2 regions of the Andreesenia angusta genome follow, and region 2 is predicted to be linked to the other one. Evidence: a T-box and tRNA genes for the amino acid it is inferred to sense, from the RefSeq annotation. Region 2 holds a T-box; the other holds one or more tRNA genes.

Region 1 (7,815 bases), on a different contig from region 2:
TTATCTCAGCTTCGTCTCTGACTCCACCTAAGGACATTCTGACGAATTCCCTATTTATGGCTCTGGCTACAGACTTGGCTATAGAAGTCTTTCCAACACCAGGAGGTCCTACAAGGCAGAGGATAGGCCCTTTAAGCGAGTCCGTAAGCTTTCTCACCGCTAGATACTCCAGTATTCTCTCTTTTACATCCTTTAGTCCATAGTGATCTTCATCCAGTATCACCCTGGATTTCTTTATATCTATAGAATCTTCGGTTTCCTTGTCCCAAGGCAGGTCAAGTATCCACTCCACATAGTTTCTGACTACGCCAGATTCAGCTGAAGAAGAGCTCATTCTCGCAAGCTTGTCCAGCTCCTTGTTCAGCTTTTCAACCACTTCTTCAGGCAGCTCCATCTCGTCCATCTTGGCTCTGTAACCTCTGATCTCGTCAGTCTCTTCCATCTCGCCTTCGCCAAGCTCTTTCTGTATGGCCTTTACCTGCTCTCTAAGGTAGTACTCTTTCTGAACCTTGTTTATCTGTTTCTTCACTCTTCTGCTTATTCGCTCTTCTATCTTTATGATTTCAAGCTCTTTTTCAAGTATGTCCTGTATCAGTTCAAGCCTGTCTTTAGGCTCTATCTTGTCGATTATAAGCTGCTTTTCATCTATCGCCACCGGCAGATACGAAGCTATCGTGTCTGCAAACCTGCCAGGCTCTTTTATGTCTGAGAGATTGAGTAGCACTTCTGGAGATATCTTGCTTCCAGAGTGGATATACTCCTCAAAAGAGTCCATTATCATCCTCATAAGAGCTTCCATCTCGAAAGTCTTCTTCACTTTCTCGCTTTCGGCATGGTCCTTTATTTCAACCTGGAGATAGTCTTTTTCATCTTCTATGAAGTTCACTATCTCTCCTCTGTTTATTCCCTCCACAAGCACCCTCACTACGTCTCCTGGAAGCTTGAGCATCTGCTTTATCTTGCATATCGTTCCTATATGATAGAAATCATCTTGACCCGGGTTTTCCGTTTCAGCTGATTTCTGAGAGCTCAAGAATATTATAGAGTCCTCTGCCATCGCGGCTTCTAGCGCCTCTATCGACTTGTCCCTTCCCACGTCAAAGTGAAGCACCATGTGCGGGAATACAGACAGCCCCCTGAGCGGAATATATGGCAGGACTTTCAAATCTCTGTTGTCCATGTTTTCTCCTCCTTATGCAACTTTTTATGCTACCTATACTATATTCTGTATTTATCTGTAGAGTTGAATTCATTATACCATTAGAGTTTGCAAAAAACAGCTAGTGAAAAAACAAAAAGTCTACAGAATGTAGACTTTTTAAGAAGCTGAGTTTTCATCACCCTTATCTTTTAAGATGAGTTTAGGCTCACTTCCGTTTATAACTGTATCTTTTGTTATGATACACTTCTCTATATCTTCTCTAGAAGGTATTTCATACATTATGTCTAGCATAACCTCTTCTATTATCCCTCTAAGGCCTCTGGCCCCTGTATTTCTCTCTATCGCCTTCTCGGCTATAGCCTCTAGCGCTTCGTCTTCTATCTCCAGCTCTACTCCGTCTATAGCGAACAGCTCCATATACTGCTTCACAAGAGCGTTCTTAGGCTTTGTGAGTATATCTATAAGCGAATCCTTGTCAAGCTGGCTTAGAGTGACCATAACCGGAAGTCTTCCGATAAACTCCGGTATTAGCCCGAACTTGAGAAGGTCTTCTGGCCTAAGCTGCTCGAGAAGCTTTCCCTTGTCCATGCTGGTCTTGCTCTCTATGCTGGCTCCAAATCCCATGGATTTCTTGCCTATTCTGTTCTGGATTATGCTCTCCACTCCGTCGAAAGCTCCTCCAACTATAAACAGCACGTTGCTTGTATCTATCTGTATAAACTCCTGATGTGGATGCTTTCTTCCACCTTGAGGTGGAACACTTGCAACTGTCCCCTCAAGTATCTTGAGTAGCGCCTGCTGCACTCCCTCTCCTGAGACGTCTCTAGTTATAGACGGATTCTCAGACTTTCTGGCTATCTTGTCTATCTCGTCTATATAGATTATACCTTTTTCAGCTCTGTCTATATCGTAGTCAGCCGCCTGTATAAGCTTTAGGAGTATGTTCTCTACGTCCTCTCCAACGTATCCAGCCTCTGTAAGTGAAGTTGCGTCCGCTATGGCGAACGGAACGTTCAGTATCTTGGCAAGTGTCTGCGCAAGCAATGTCTTTCCAGACCCCGTTGGTCCTGCCATCATTATATTGCTCTTTTGAAGCTCTACATCACTGTCTATAGACTTCTTGTTTATCCTCTTGTAATGGTTGTAGACAGCTACGGCAAGTGCTCTCTTAGCCTTGTCCTGCTGCACCACATACTCATCTAATATAGATTTTATCTCTGAAGGCTTAGGAAGCTCTGTCATATCCATTTCTACAAACGTATCCAGCTCATCTTCCACTATCTCCTGACAAAGCTCTATACACTCGTCACAGATATAGACATTAGGTCCCGCCACAAGTCTCTTTACCTGGTCTTGATTCTTCCCACAAAATGAGCATTTCAGCTTTTTTTCATCTGTCTTTGGCATTACTACACCCCATTTAAGTGTTATTTTCTCGAAGCGATAACCTCGTCTATCAACCCATAAGCCTTGGCTCTGTCTGCCGTCATAAAATTATCTCTATCTGTGTCTCTTTCTATAACTTCTAGAGGTTGACCTGTTCTCTCGCTGAGAATTTCATTCAGTTTTGATCTCATCTCTATGATTCTCTCGGCGTGAATTCTGATATCCTCTGCCTGACCTCTTGTTCCCCCAAGCGGCTGATGTATCATGACTTCTGCATTGGGAAGGGCATACCTCTTACCCTTCGCCCCGGCTGCCAGCAGGAAAGCTCCCATGCTCGCTGCCATCCCAACACATATAGTAGATACGTCAGGCTTTATATACTGCATGGTGTCGTATATTGCAAATCCAGAAGTTATAGATCCACCTGGACTGTTTATATATATCTGTATATCCTTGTCAGGGTCTTCAGACTCCAAGAACAGCAGTTGCGCAACCACTAGGCTAGCCGTTACGTCGTTTATCTCATCGCTTATAAAGATTATTCTCTCTTTCAGAAGTCTAGAGTATATATCGTAAGACCTTTCCCCTCTATTTGTCTGTTCAACAACCATTGGTACTAAAGCCATTCCAATCGCCTCCCGTATTTAAACTCTTAAACTAATTTGGCGTTCTCAACTAAGAAGTCTATAGTCTTTCTCTTCACTACTCCGCCTTTTATATAGTCTATGTCATTCTCGTCTAGTGTAGACTTCAGCTTGTCTAGTTCCTGTCCGTACTGCTTAGCAAGCTTCTCTAGTTCCTCTGAAAGCTCCTCTTCGCTTACCTCGAAAGTCTCGCTCTTGCCTATGGCGTCAAGTATAAGATCTCCCTTTACGAATCTCTCAGCGTTTTCTCTAAACTGAGCTCTGAAGTCTTCCATGCTAGTGTTAGTAAGCTCTAGGTATTTTCCTAGGTCAAGACCTTGGTATCTAAGTCTGTAAGAGAAGTCGTTTATGCTGCTGTCTATCTGGTTCTCTATCATAGCCTCTGGTATATCTACCTTGCTGTTCTCAGATATCTTGTCTATTATCTTGTCTTCTATTTCCATCTTAGCTTCTTCCGACTTCTGCTCTTCTAGCTTCTTCTTTATGTCAGCTTTAAGCTCTTCTAGAGTGTCGAATTCACTTACGTCTTTAGCAAGCTCGTCGTCTAGTGCTGGAACTTCTTTTTCCTTTACTTCGTGCACTTTTACGTTGAATACAGCTGCTTTTCCTGCAAGCTCTGCTGAGTGGTACTCTTCAGGGAAAGTAACTTCTACCTTGACTTCTTCTCCTGCGCTTTTCCCTACAAGTTGCTCTTCAAATCCTGGTATAAAGCTTCCTGATCCTATCTCCAGAGTTTGGTTTTCAGCTGTTCCGCCTTCAAACTGCTCTTCTCCAAGGAATCCAGCGTAGTCTAGAGTTATAACGTCGCCTTCTTTGACTTCTCTCTCAACTGCTACAAGTCTAGAGTTCACGTCCTGTATTCTCTTAAGCTCGTTCTCTATAGCTTCGTCCTCTATGCTGTACTCTACCTTTTCTACTTCTATTCCCTTGTACTCGCCAAGCTCTACTTCAGGCTTTACAGTTACTTCAACTAAAAAGACCACTGGCTTTCCTTTCTCTATATCTTCAACGTCTAGAGACGGTCTATCTACTGGATCTAGGTTGTGCTCTTTTACAGCTTCTCCGTATACTTCTGGGAAAACTGAGTTTATAGCGTCTTCATAGAAAACTCCTACTCCGTAGTTTAGCTCTATTATCTTTCTAGGAGCTTTTCCCTTTCTGAATCCTGGTATATTGAATCTCTTCTTGTTTTTGTTGTATGCTTCGTTAACCGCTTTCTCAAATACATCTGGAGCCACTTCTATCTTAAGTGTTACCTGATTGTTTTCCTTTTTTTCAACTACTGAACTCATTGTTATACCTCCCTATTTTATAAACAAGCCTTGTCTAAGACTGCTAGTCATTTTCTACTGTTAATTCAACTAATACATTATATCATAGTTTTTCCCACTGTCCAACAACGTCTTGCGCTCTTGTTTTGGGCATTTGTGACTTTTCTATAAAAAAAATGCCAATGGATTTTTTAGAAACCACTGGCATTTCTTATCTTGGTGCGGAAGAGAGGACTTGAACCCCCACGTCGTTTGACACTAGATCCTAAGTCTAGCGCGTCTGCCAATTCCGCCACTTCCGCTGGCACGTATATTGTTCTTTCGAACAATTACTATTTTACCACATCTGAATATAAAGTCAATACTTTTTGAAAGTTTTTTTAAAAAACTTTTTAGGTACTTTTAGGGCACGCTCTAAAAAACAAAAGAGCTTCAAACCTTAAGTTTGAAGCTCTAGTCTGGTGCGGAAGAGAGGACTTGAACCCCCACGTCGTTTGACACTAGATCCTAAGTCTAGCGCGTCTGCCAATTCCGCCACTTCCGCTGGCGTGTTTCGCTCTTTCGAACAATTATTATTTTACCACATCTAGATTTAAAGTCAATAGCTTTTCATAAACTTTTTAAAAGTTTTTTGATGAACTCTATCCGCTCCTCTGATATACTCTATCTGTATAAGACTAATTAGAAAGGAGTGCTTAAATTTGAAACAGAGATTTGCGTTTTTCGACGTAGACAAGACAATACTCGAAAGGGATTCGATGTACGACCTCTTGTTCTACACTTGGAAGAAACACCCCATATCTATAATCCCCTCTATGCTCAAGCTGCTGTCTGTAGTCATAGTCTATTTATTCAAGGGAGCCAACGATATCAGGATTTTGAAAGAAGGAGTTTTCTTCTCTTTCAGATACTTGAGCGAAGAAGAGCTCAGGTATTTTGCTCAAGAGCTGCTGCTGAAGAAAAAGAGCTTCAGGGCGGGAATTGCAGAAATAAAGCTAAAGCACGAGCAAGGTTGTATTGTAGCTCTTGTTTCAGCCTCACCAGAGAGATACCTTAAATACTTTCCAGAGGTATTGCCTGTAGACAAGATAATCGGTACCACAGTCGACGAAAACGGCGTTATCGACGGCGAGAACTGCAAGCACGACGAAAAAGTGCGTAGAATAAAGGCCTGGCTTATTGCGAACGAATGGGAGATCGACTACGAGGAAAGCTTCGGGTATTCCGACTCGCTCAGCGCAGACGGCCCTATGCTTGAACTTGTGCAGCACAGGTACCTTATAAACTCCAGCCTCCAGGTCGAAGGCTACAAGAACCTATACTGGGAACGCTAAAAAACTCTAGATCATCGATCTAGAGTTTTTCTTATGGTGCGGAAGAGAGGACTTGAACCCCCACGTCGTTTGACACTAGATCCTAAGTCTAGCGCGTCTGCCAATTCCGCCACTTCCGCAAGTGGTGATCCATCCGCGACTCGAACGCGGGACACCCTGATTAAAAGTCAGGTGCTCTACCGACTGAGCTAATGGATCTCGATATTTCATTTTGCTTACAGTATCAGAGTTTTCTATTTCAGTCTACCCTGCCATTACGGACTAAGTGATTCACTCGAAATCAGAGATTTCGGTTCTCTACTTATACCGACTGAGCTAATGGATCATGATTATTCTTTTTATGGGGTGGATGATGGGATTCGAACCCACGACCTCCAGAGCCACAATCTGGCGCGCTAACCAACTGTGCCACACCCACCACATTTTTGTATGGCGTATTTCTTAACCCGCCAACATTTATAGATTATATCCTATATCCATATAATCGTCAATAGCTTTTTTATAATTCTATTATCTTTTTTTCTAGCGCCCCATCTTTCAGCTCCAATATCCCCATAGACGGCTTCATTCCAAGCCTAGGCTCCGACGAGCTTCCCGGATTGAAAACATGGAGCTTCTCGTGCTCTATGGAAAGCGAAATATGGGTATGTCCAAAGACTACAATATCGGCTTCAAGCTCTTTTCCTCTGTAGAATATATTCGCAATATCTCTTTTGACTCCATACTTATGTCCATGAGTTGCAAACAGCTTTACACCTTCCAGCTCGACAAAAATTTCCTCTGGGCTTGTATCATCCTTATAGTCACAGTTTCCCTTTACAATCAGAGTTTCAATGCCAGTCAGAGCTGATATGGCTTTGCCGTCTTCAGTGTTGTCTCCAAGGTGGATAACCATCTCGTAGCTTCTGTCTTTTTCCAAGTGCTCTATTACATTCCCTATACTTCCATGGGTGTCGCTCACCACAAGTATCTTCATAGCTTCTAAATCTCCTCTAGTCTCTCTTTCAGCTTTTCAATGGCCCTAGCCCTATGACTTATGCTGTTTTTCACATCTGAAGACAGCTCTGCAAATGTGGCGTCATAGCCTTCAGGAATAAATACGCTGTCGTATCCAAAGCCTCTAGACCCTCTCTCCGCTTCAGCTATCTTTCCACCGCACTCTCCTTCTATCACCTCAACGCTTCCGTCACACAGCACTAGTGCTATTGAAGTTATAAATTTGGCGCGTCTGTCGCTTTTGCCCTCAAGTTTCCCGAGCAGCTTCGCCCTATTTTGGGAATCGTCGGAGTTTTCACCGGCGTATCTGGCCGAGTAAACTCCAGGCTCTCCTCCAAGCGCATCCACAAATAGCCCCGTGTCGTCAGCCATAACTATTTCACCTGTCTGCTCCCAGATTGCCTTGGCCTTTTTAATGGCATTTCCCGATAGATCGCTCTCGGTCTCCTCAACCTCTATGTCCGAGTACCCCATCTCATCTTTCGAGACAACTTCAAAGTCCATCCCCGCGAGTATCTCCTTTATCTCCCTAAGCTTATTCACATTTCCAGTTGAAAGTATAAGTCTTTTCATTGAAACCCCTCCAGCTTTAAAATAGAAAAGAGAGTTAGAAGTCTAACTCTCTTTTCTCACTCTATTTATTATATTATTTTTTAAAGAAATTATCTACACCGTTTGCCATACCTTTTGCACAGAGCTCATGGTAAGCATCGCTTACAAGCCTTGATTCGTCATTTGGATTAGTTATAAATCCAAGCTCCACTAATGCCGCAAGCCCTTTCGTGTTTCTCAAGACAGAGAAGTCACCGTTCTTCACCCCTCTGTTTACAGAGCCCGGAGTTGCTCCCATCAGCCCAGCATGTATGCTCTTCGCAAATTGAAGATCCGTAGCCCCTTTATAGGATACAGTTCCAGCTCCGTAAAGGAAAGTCTCCAGCCCTGTAGCCGCAGGTGCTGCTGCATTGAAGTGTATGCTTATAAAGCCGTCTGCATTGGCGTTGTTGGCTATCTGCGACCTCTCC
Region 2 (7,815 bases):
GTTTTTCAGCTTTTCCTTTGCATAGTTTATAACTTCGGAGTCAGAGTCTCTAAATATAACTATAGTTCTGTCTTTTACGACAAAGGAGAGCTGCTCCTGCACTATCCTTATATTCTCCTTGTCTAAGTAGAGGTTTTTCATTATGAGGAAAAGGTAGTCCTTCTGGAGCTCCAGCCTTGGCCTTTCGCCCATATGCATTATGTCCTCTAAAAGCAGATCGTCTAGGCCTAGTATAGCTCCTATCCTCTGCATCTCATCTTTGTTGTTGAGTCCTTTCACGTCTATAAACCTGTAGCCGCTGTAGTCCTTGAACTCCTCTATCTTTTTTTTAAATGATATCTCGTCTGTCTCTGGGCTGTACAGCAGTACGTCCACTTGGACCTCTTCGCTCGATATGTCCCCAGTGTAGACCAGTTCTCCCGGCTTGTTTCTCCACTTCTGCTTTCCCCTCTTTATCTGAGTCTTTGCCACAATATCCACCTCCAGCTATAAAAACAGACTGCCGAAATCTCGGCAGCCTATATATCCTACTTCACAACTATATTGTATATCTTTCCAGGTACATATATCTCTTTAACTACACTCTTGTCACCTATGGCTCCAGATATCTTTTCGTCATCAAAAGCCTTCTCATGTGCCTCTTCTGCCGAGGCATCTTTTGAAATGCTTATGATCCCCTTCACCTTTCCGTTTACCTGTACAGCTATCTCTATCACGTCATCCACCGTCTTTTCCTCGTCCCACAGAGGCCAAGGCGACTCGTTCAGCATGTTTTCAAAGCCAGCTAGCTCCCAAAGCTCCTCTGTTATATGAGGCGCCGCCGGATTGAGAAGTGAAAGGAAAGTTCTGTATTCAGCCTTGTTTATCTTTCCAACGCTGTTTATCTCGTTTATAAGTCCCATAAGAGCTGCTATCCCAGTGTTGAACTTCATGTTCTCAAAGTCTTCACTCACCTTTTTTATGGTCTTGTGCATTGAAGATTCAAGCTCAGAAGAGTACTCCTCTCCGTCCACCAGGATTTCCTGAAGTCTCCACACCCTATCTAGGAATCTTCTGCATCCACGCACTCCATTTTCAGACCAAGAGACACTCTTTTCAAAGTCCCCTATAAACATCTCGTACACTCTAAGCGTGTCGGCTCCGAACTCCTCCACAACCTCGTCTGGATTCACAACATTCCCTCTAGACTTAGACATCTTCTCGTTGTTCTCTCCAAGTATCATGCCGTGAGACGTTCTCTTCTGGTAAGGCTCTGCCGTAGGAACTATACCGCAGTCGTACAGGAATTTATGCCAGAACCTAGAGTATAGAAGGTGAAGCGTAGTGTGCTCCATTCCGCCGTTGTACCAGTCTACAGGTATCCAGTAGTCCAGATTCTCCTTGCTCGCAAGCTCCTTGTCGTTTGCAGGGTCTATATATCTCAGGAAATACCAAGATGATCCTGCCCATTGTGGCATAGTGTCTGTCTCTCTTTTCGCCGCTCCCTTGCACTTAGGACATTCCGTATTCACCCAGTCCGTTATATTGGCAAGCGGTGACTCCCCGTTGTCTGTAGGCTCATAGCTCTCAACCTCTGGAAGCGTAAGCGGAAGCTCCTCCTCCGGCACTGGAACCCATCCACAAGATTCACAGTACACCATAGGTATAGGCTCTCCCCAGTACCTCTGTCTTGAGAATACCCAGTCTCTCAGCTTGTAGTTTGTAGTCCTCTCTCCTATTCCCTGAGCTTCAAGATGCTCCGCTATCTTCACCTTTGCATCCTCTACTGAGAGTCCGTCTATTATGCCTGAGTTTATCATAGTTCCGTTCTCTATATCTGTAAAAGCTTCGCTTTGCACGTCTCCGCCTGCTACAACCTCCACTATAGGCAGCTCGAATTTCTTTGCAAACTCCCAGTCTCTAGTGTCGTGGCCAGGCACAGCCATTATTGCCCCTGTTCCATAGCTCATAAGCACGTAGTCTGAAACCCAGACCGGTATCTCTTTGCCGCTCACAGGGTTTATAGCTTTTATTCCCTCTAGCGCCACACCTGTCTTGTCTTTAGCCATCTCTGTTCTCTCGAAGTCGGACTTCTTCGATGCGAACTCCCTGTACTCCTCGATAGCGTCCATGTTTTCTATCTTTTCTTTCAGCTTGTCTATAACAGGGTGCTCAGGAGATATGACCATATAAGTCACACCGTATAGCGTATCTGGTCTAGTTGTATAGACTCTCAATGCCTCTTCAAATCCGTTTAGCTTGAAGTCTACTTCCATACCTTCAGACTTTCCTATCCAGTTTTTCTGCTGTATCTTTACCCTCTGTATATAGTCAACCAAGTCAAGGTCTTTTATAAGCCTCTCCGCATACTCAGTTATCTTGAGCATCCACTGGTTCTTTATCTTTCTAGAGACCTCTGTGCCACATCTCTCGCAAGCGCCGTTTACAACTTCCTCGTTTGAAAGTCCCACCTTACAGTCAGGACACCAGTTTATAGACGCCTCTTTCTTGTAAGCCAAGCCCTTCTCGTAGAGCTTTAGGAATATCCACTGTGTCCACTTGTAGTACTCAGGATCTGTGGTGTTTATCTCCCTTGACCAGTCGAAAGAAAGACCAAGCGACTTAAGCTGGCTCTTGAATCTCGCCACGTTCTGCTCTGTCACAAGCTTTGGATGTATCTTGTTCTTTATAGCGTAGTTTTCAGTCGGAAGCCCGAATGCGTCCCATCCCATTGGATACAGCACGTTGTAGCCTTCCATCCTTCTCTTTCTAGAGACTATGTCAAGTGCAGTGTAAGGTCTAGGATGCCCTACATGAAGGCCTTGCCCCGATGGATATGGGAACTCAACAAGTGCATAGAACTTAGGCTTAGACTTTTCTTCCGAGGCGTGAAAAGTTCCCTTTTCATCCCAGATATCTTGCCATTTTTTTTCAATGTTTTTTGGATTATATTCTCTCAATTCATTCACTCCTCAGTGTTTTCTACAAAAATAAAACCCCTTCATTCTCATAGAGACGAAGAGATTCGCGGTACCACCCTATTTGACAGCTCTTGCCGTCCTCTTGAAAGACTGTAACGCGCCTTAAACGATCAGAACTATTGTATTCATCCTGATAGCTCGGGAATGAGTTCAGCTTTCCTCAATACTGTTTCGCACCGTCCAACAGCTCTCTACAAAATGAGGTTAAGCCTAGTGTTTTCCGTCACAGCTTTTGTATCTTAACTAAGTTTTAGTTTATCAGATTTCTACCTATAAATCAACGTAGAATAGAGTTTAAGAGAGCATATAAAAGTTATTTTCGACCTATCCAGCCATAAATATATCGTCTAATATGCAAATCTAGTGTATACTATTATCGTATAGAAAGGAGTATATCTATGAACAGAAAGAGAATAACCACAGTGATAATACTGGCACTTATAGCGTTTTCGATATACCGAGCCCAAAGTGTAAGCAGCAAAAGCAGTTCAGTAAATAAGACAAGCTACCTCATGGGGACTATAGTGAATCTAACTATATACGACCCTCTGGAAGACAATCTGTTTTCAGAGTCTTTCGACATAATAGAGGATATAGAGTCGAAGATGAGCTTGAACATAGATGACAGCGAAGTCAATAGCATAAACAAAAATCCTGGCGTCCCGGTGCCTGTGTCTGATGAAACTATAGACGTTATAGAGCGAGGCCTCTACTACTCCGAGGTTTCCGGCGGCAAGTTCGACATAACCTCCGGAAGCCTAGTAAAGCTTTGGGATATAGGCGGGGAAAACGCCAAGGTTCCGTCCGAAGAAGAAATAGCAGCTGTGCTTCCAAGTATAGACTACAAGAGCGTCAAAGTAGACAGGACTGAAAATACAGTGACACTTTTAAAGCCTGGGACCACGCTAGACCTGGGTGGAATAGCCAAAGGCTATGCAGCTGACGCTGTGTCTGAGTACCTTAAATCCAAGGGCGTAAAAAAAGCTATAGTGGATATAGGTGGGAACCTGTTTCTTATAGGCACAAATGAGGAAGATGAGCTCTGGAAAGTAGGCATAAAAAATCCCTTCTCTGAAAGCAGAAACGACTATATAGGCATAGTCGAATCCTCCGAGTCTTCAGTTGTGACTTCTGGTGTCTACGAGAGGTTCCTTGAGTCAGATGGTGTCAAATACCACCATATACTAGACCCAGACACTGGCTACCCTTCTGACAACGAGATTATGGGAGTTTCTATAATCTGTGACAAGTCGATAGACGCAGATGGGCTCTCGACATCTGTGTTTCTGCTTGGTCTAGAAGACGGCATAGACCTTGTAGAGGGCCTAGATGGAGTCGAGGCCATATTCATAACAAAGTCAAAGGAAGTCTATCTCACTAGCGGGATAAGCGATGCATTCGAACTGAAAAACAGCGAGTTCAAAATCATAAAAAGAGGCTCTTAAACTACAGAGCCTCTTTTGTTTAACTGGTTATGACCAAATCGTCTCCCCATTCGTATTCCTCAAATCCGATATTTATGACTTTCACGCTTCTACATATATCACTACCAAGTATTACATTTGCACCTTCTATTTCGTACACATCGTCTTCCGGTTTGGGATCGTCCAGAGCCCATTCATATATGTTGCCGGCTCACATCTTTCGCCTAGCGTAAAACCTTACGTTCTTTCCACTGAGCTCTTCCCTTATAAACTCTTTTGCCCTATCTGAAATATTGAATTTCATCTTCATCACCTCATTGTATAATTCAAATATATGAATATCTTATATTTATTATATACCCAAAAGTGTTTTTTGAAAACAAAAAAGACTCATATTTTATGAGTCTTTTTTTATTAAGTCTATTCAGCTGCAGGAGGCGTGAAAGTTCTAGCTCCCAGCTCTGCATCCATCATGTACAGCGCATGTGAGTTGTCTGAAATTCTCTCCAGCTTTGTTATCTTATCTTTCATTCCTGATTCCTCTTCGACCTGCTCGTCTATGAACCACTTCAGGAAGCTCACTGTAGCGTGCTCTCTCTCTTCCATGGCTATGTCCATAAGGTTGTATATTCTCTTAGTCACTATCTGCTCGTGGTGAAGCGCTACCTTGAACACATCCACAGCTGATTCAAACTCGTTTTGAACTCCGTCTATCGAAGCTATAGTAACTCTTCCATCCATTTCATTTATATAGTCATAGAACTTGCGAGCATGGAACCTCTCCTCTTCTGCCTGAACCATGAAGAAGTTGGCGAACCCGTCCAGTCCTTCGTTAGAGAAGTAAGCGGCCATCCCTAAGTAGTAATGTGCTGAAAGATATTCAAAGTTAAGTTGTTCGTTTAATGCTTCTAGTAGTTTTTGTGATACCATTTTTCATTCCTCCTCTTTCTTTATCTAATTAACTTTATACCCAAGCCTATCCTGTTTAATCCTTTTGTCTCATAAAAAATAAAAAACAGAGATAGATCCAATGGATCTACCTCTCTTCTTCTATTTTCCTAAAAGCTCTTTCACCTTGCAACCCTTGTACTTCATATACGCCTTCCACTTTAATTCGTGAACGAACGTCTTAAAGCAGATTTCTTCTCTATAAAGTAAACATCCTCTTCTTATTTCATATCTTTTACTAGACATGTGGACACTGACTCTCCTTTAATCTTCATAACTTGTATACCTGTATACCATAGCTAATTATATTTCCAAAGATTATATTTGTAAAGAGTTTTCTATCTGCTTTAACCACTGTTTTTCTACGTTGTAAGGCTTTATCGCAATTAAACTCTCTTTATCGTGTTCTACTTACTTGTTCTTCTTCTCTTTAAGCGCCTTTAGCACCTTCTCAGGAGTCATTGGAAGATCTGTCAGCCATATTCCTGTAGCGTTGTATATAGCGTCTTGTATAGCTGGAGGAGTTGGGTTAAGAACTATCTCTCCTATAGACTTCGCTCCGTATGGTCCTGTAGGCTCATAAGTGTCTGTGAACTCTACAACTAGGTTAGTCTTTATGTCGTCTCTACTTGGTATCTTGTACTCCATCAGACTGTCTGTAGTCATTCTTCCTCTACTGTCGTAGCTTATCTTCTCTATAAGCGCTAGACCTAGACCCTGTATAAGTCCACCCTCTGTCTGCACTTTTGCAAGCTTAGGGTTTATAGGAGTTCCACAGTCTACCACTCCTACCATGTTAGGAACTTCAACTATTCCAGTCTCAGTGTCTACCTCAACCTCTACGAAACATGCCATATAAGGACTCGCAGCCTTGTAAGGAACATAAGATCCTGTAACCTCTATCTGGTGCTGGAACTTACCGTAAGTAAGCTTAGTTCCCATGTGCTCAAGGTCAAGTACCTCTCCGCTCTTCTTGTCTGTGAACTTGTCTCCGTCAAACTCAAGCGAGTCTACATCAGTCTCAAGAAGTCTTGCCGCCTGCTTGAAAAGCTCTTCTCTTGCAAGCTTACCTGCATTTATAACTGCATTTCCAGTAACGTAAGTCGTACTAGATGCGTATGCTCCAACGTCGAACGGTGTAAGGTCTGTGTCAGAAGAGAATACTCTTATTCTGTCTTCAGATATTCCTATAGCGTCTGCAGCTATCTGTTTAAGGATAGTGTCACTACCTGTTCCTATGTCGGTAGCTCCTAGCAGAAGCGTGAAGAATCCATTCTCCTGGAATCTTATAGTTGCCGATGCAGAGTCTATATTAGGTATTCCCGATCCCTGCATAGAAAGAGCCATTCCAACTCCTCTTACTTTGCTAGATGAAACTTCCTTCTTAGGGAACTTCTCGTCCCATCCTATAAGCTCCTTACCTCTCTTAACCGCTTGCTCAAGTCCACAGCTCTCTGCAGTCTGAAGCTCTGAAAGGTCGTCGAACACTGTAGAAAGGTTGAATCCTACTGAAGTCTCGCCTTCCTTAAGCATGTTCTTCTCTCTTATAACAGCTGGGTCCATGTCTAGCTCATGTGCTAACTTGTTCACTATAGACTCTGTAGCGAATATTCCCTGAGTAACTCCGAACCCTCTAAACGCTCCTGCTGTAGGAAGGTTAGTGTACGCAGTGTATCCGTGGAATCTGTAGGCATCAGCCTTGTTGTAAAGAGGTATAGTCTTGTATCCAGCTGGAGCTAGAGTAGTCTTAGAGTGCTCTCCGTAAGCTCCCTGGTCTGAAAGCACTTCCATATCTATAGCTCTTATAGTACCGTCTTTCATAGCACCTATCTTAGTGTCTATTCTCATTCTGTGTCTAGTAGTTCCACATATAGTGTTCTCTACTCTACTGAAAATCATCTTTGCAGGCTTTCCAGTTCTCATAGTTACAGCAGCTGGATAAAACTCTGCCTGAAGGTTCTGCTTCGCACCGAATCCTCCACCTATACGAGGCTTTATAACTCTTACCTGATCTGGTGTCATTCCCAGTGACCTAGCTACAGTTCTTCTTACGTGGAAAGGAACCTGTGTAGAAGAAACTATTACAAGTCTTCCATGCATGTCCTTGTAAGTGTAAGATCTGTGAGTCTCCATCATCGCATGCTCTTGCGCTTGGTTGTAAGTAGTGTTTTCTATTACAACGTCACACTCTGCGAATATCTCGTCTATTCCCTTATCTCCTTTTGACCAGTCGTACTCGTATTCACAAGCTACGTTTCTGTCAAAGTTAGGATGTATTATGGCATTAGGCTTGTAGTTCTTGTGGTCTGGGTGGATTACAGAAGGATGGTCTATGGCCTTTTCAAAGTCTATTACAGGCTCGAATACTTCATAGTCTACCTTTATCATCTTCATAGCTTTTTCAGCAGTCTCTTCGTCTACAGCTGCAACTATGGCAACACTATCTCCTACATATCTTACATACTCATCTAGGATGTAAGAGT

What was found. A T-box is a leader RNA that pairs with one kind of tRNA and senses whether it is charged. The one in region 2 lies ahead of leuS (leucine--tRNA ligase), so its partner is inferred to be a tRNA-Leu.
Region 1: it has a tRNA-Leu gene. The T-box ahead of leuS (leucine--tRNA ligase) is inferred to sense a tRNA for this amino acid. The anticodon was not compared.

What each region holds. Positions count from the first base shown of each region.
Region 1 covers NZ_MKIE01000007.1:106,339-114,153, forward strand. The annotation lists gene lon (endopeptidase La) at 1-1,180, opposite strand, end outside; gene clpX (ATP-dependent Clp protease ATP-binding subunit ClpX) at 1,319-2,569, opposite strand; gene clpP (ATP-dependent Clp endopeptidase proteolytic subunit ClpP) at 2,590-3,174, opposite strand; gene tig (trigger factor) at 3,201-4,484, opposite strand; tRNA gene EUAN_RS09060 (tRNA-Leu) at 4,681-4,765, opposite strand; tRNA gene EUAN_RS09065 (tRNA-Leu) at 4,923-5,007, opposite strand; gene EUAN_RS09070 (HAD family hydrolase) at 5,165-5,797, shown strand; tRNA gene EUAN_RS09075 (tRNA-Leu) at 5,832-5,916, opposite strand; tRNA gene EUAN_RS09080 (tRNA-Lys) at 5,920-5,995, opposite strand; tRNA gene EUAN_RS09085 (tRNA-His) at 6,139-6,215, opposite strand; gene EUAN_RS09090 (metallophosphoesterase family protein) at 6,297-6,773, opposite strand; gene rdgB (RdgB/HAM1 family non-canonical purine NTP pyrophosphatase) at 6,779-7,366, opposite strand; gene EUAN_RS09100 (N-acetylmuramoyl-L-alanine amidase family protein) at 7,440-7,815, opposite strand, start outside.
Region 2 covers NZ_MKIE01000003.1:95,943-103,757, reverse strand. The annotation lists gene corA (magnesium/cobalt transporter CorA) at 1-471, opposite strand, end outside; gene leuS (leucine--tRNA ligase) at 528-2,939, opposite strand; T-box leader at 2,988-3,196, opposite strand; gene EUAN_RS05020 (FAD:protein FMN transferase) at 3,359-4,405, shown strand; gene EUAN_RS05015 (ferritin) at 4,805-5,314, opposite strand; gene EUAN_RS05010 (xanthine dehydrogenase family protein molybdopterin-binding subunit) at 5,744-7,815, opposite strand, start outside.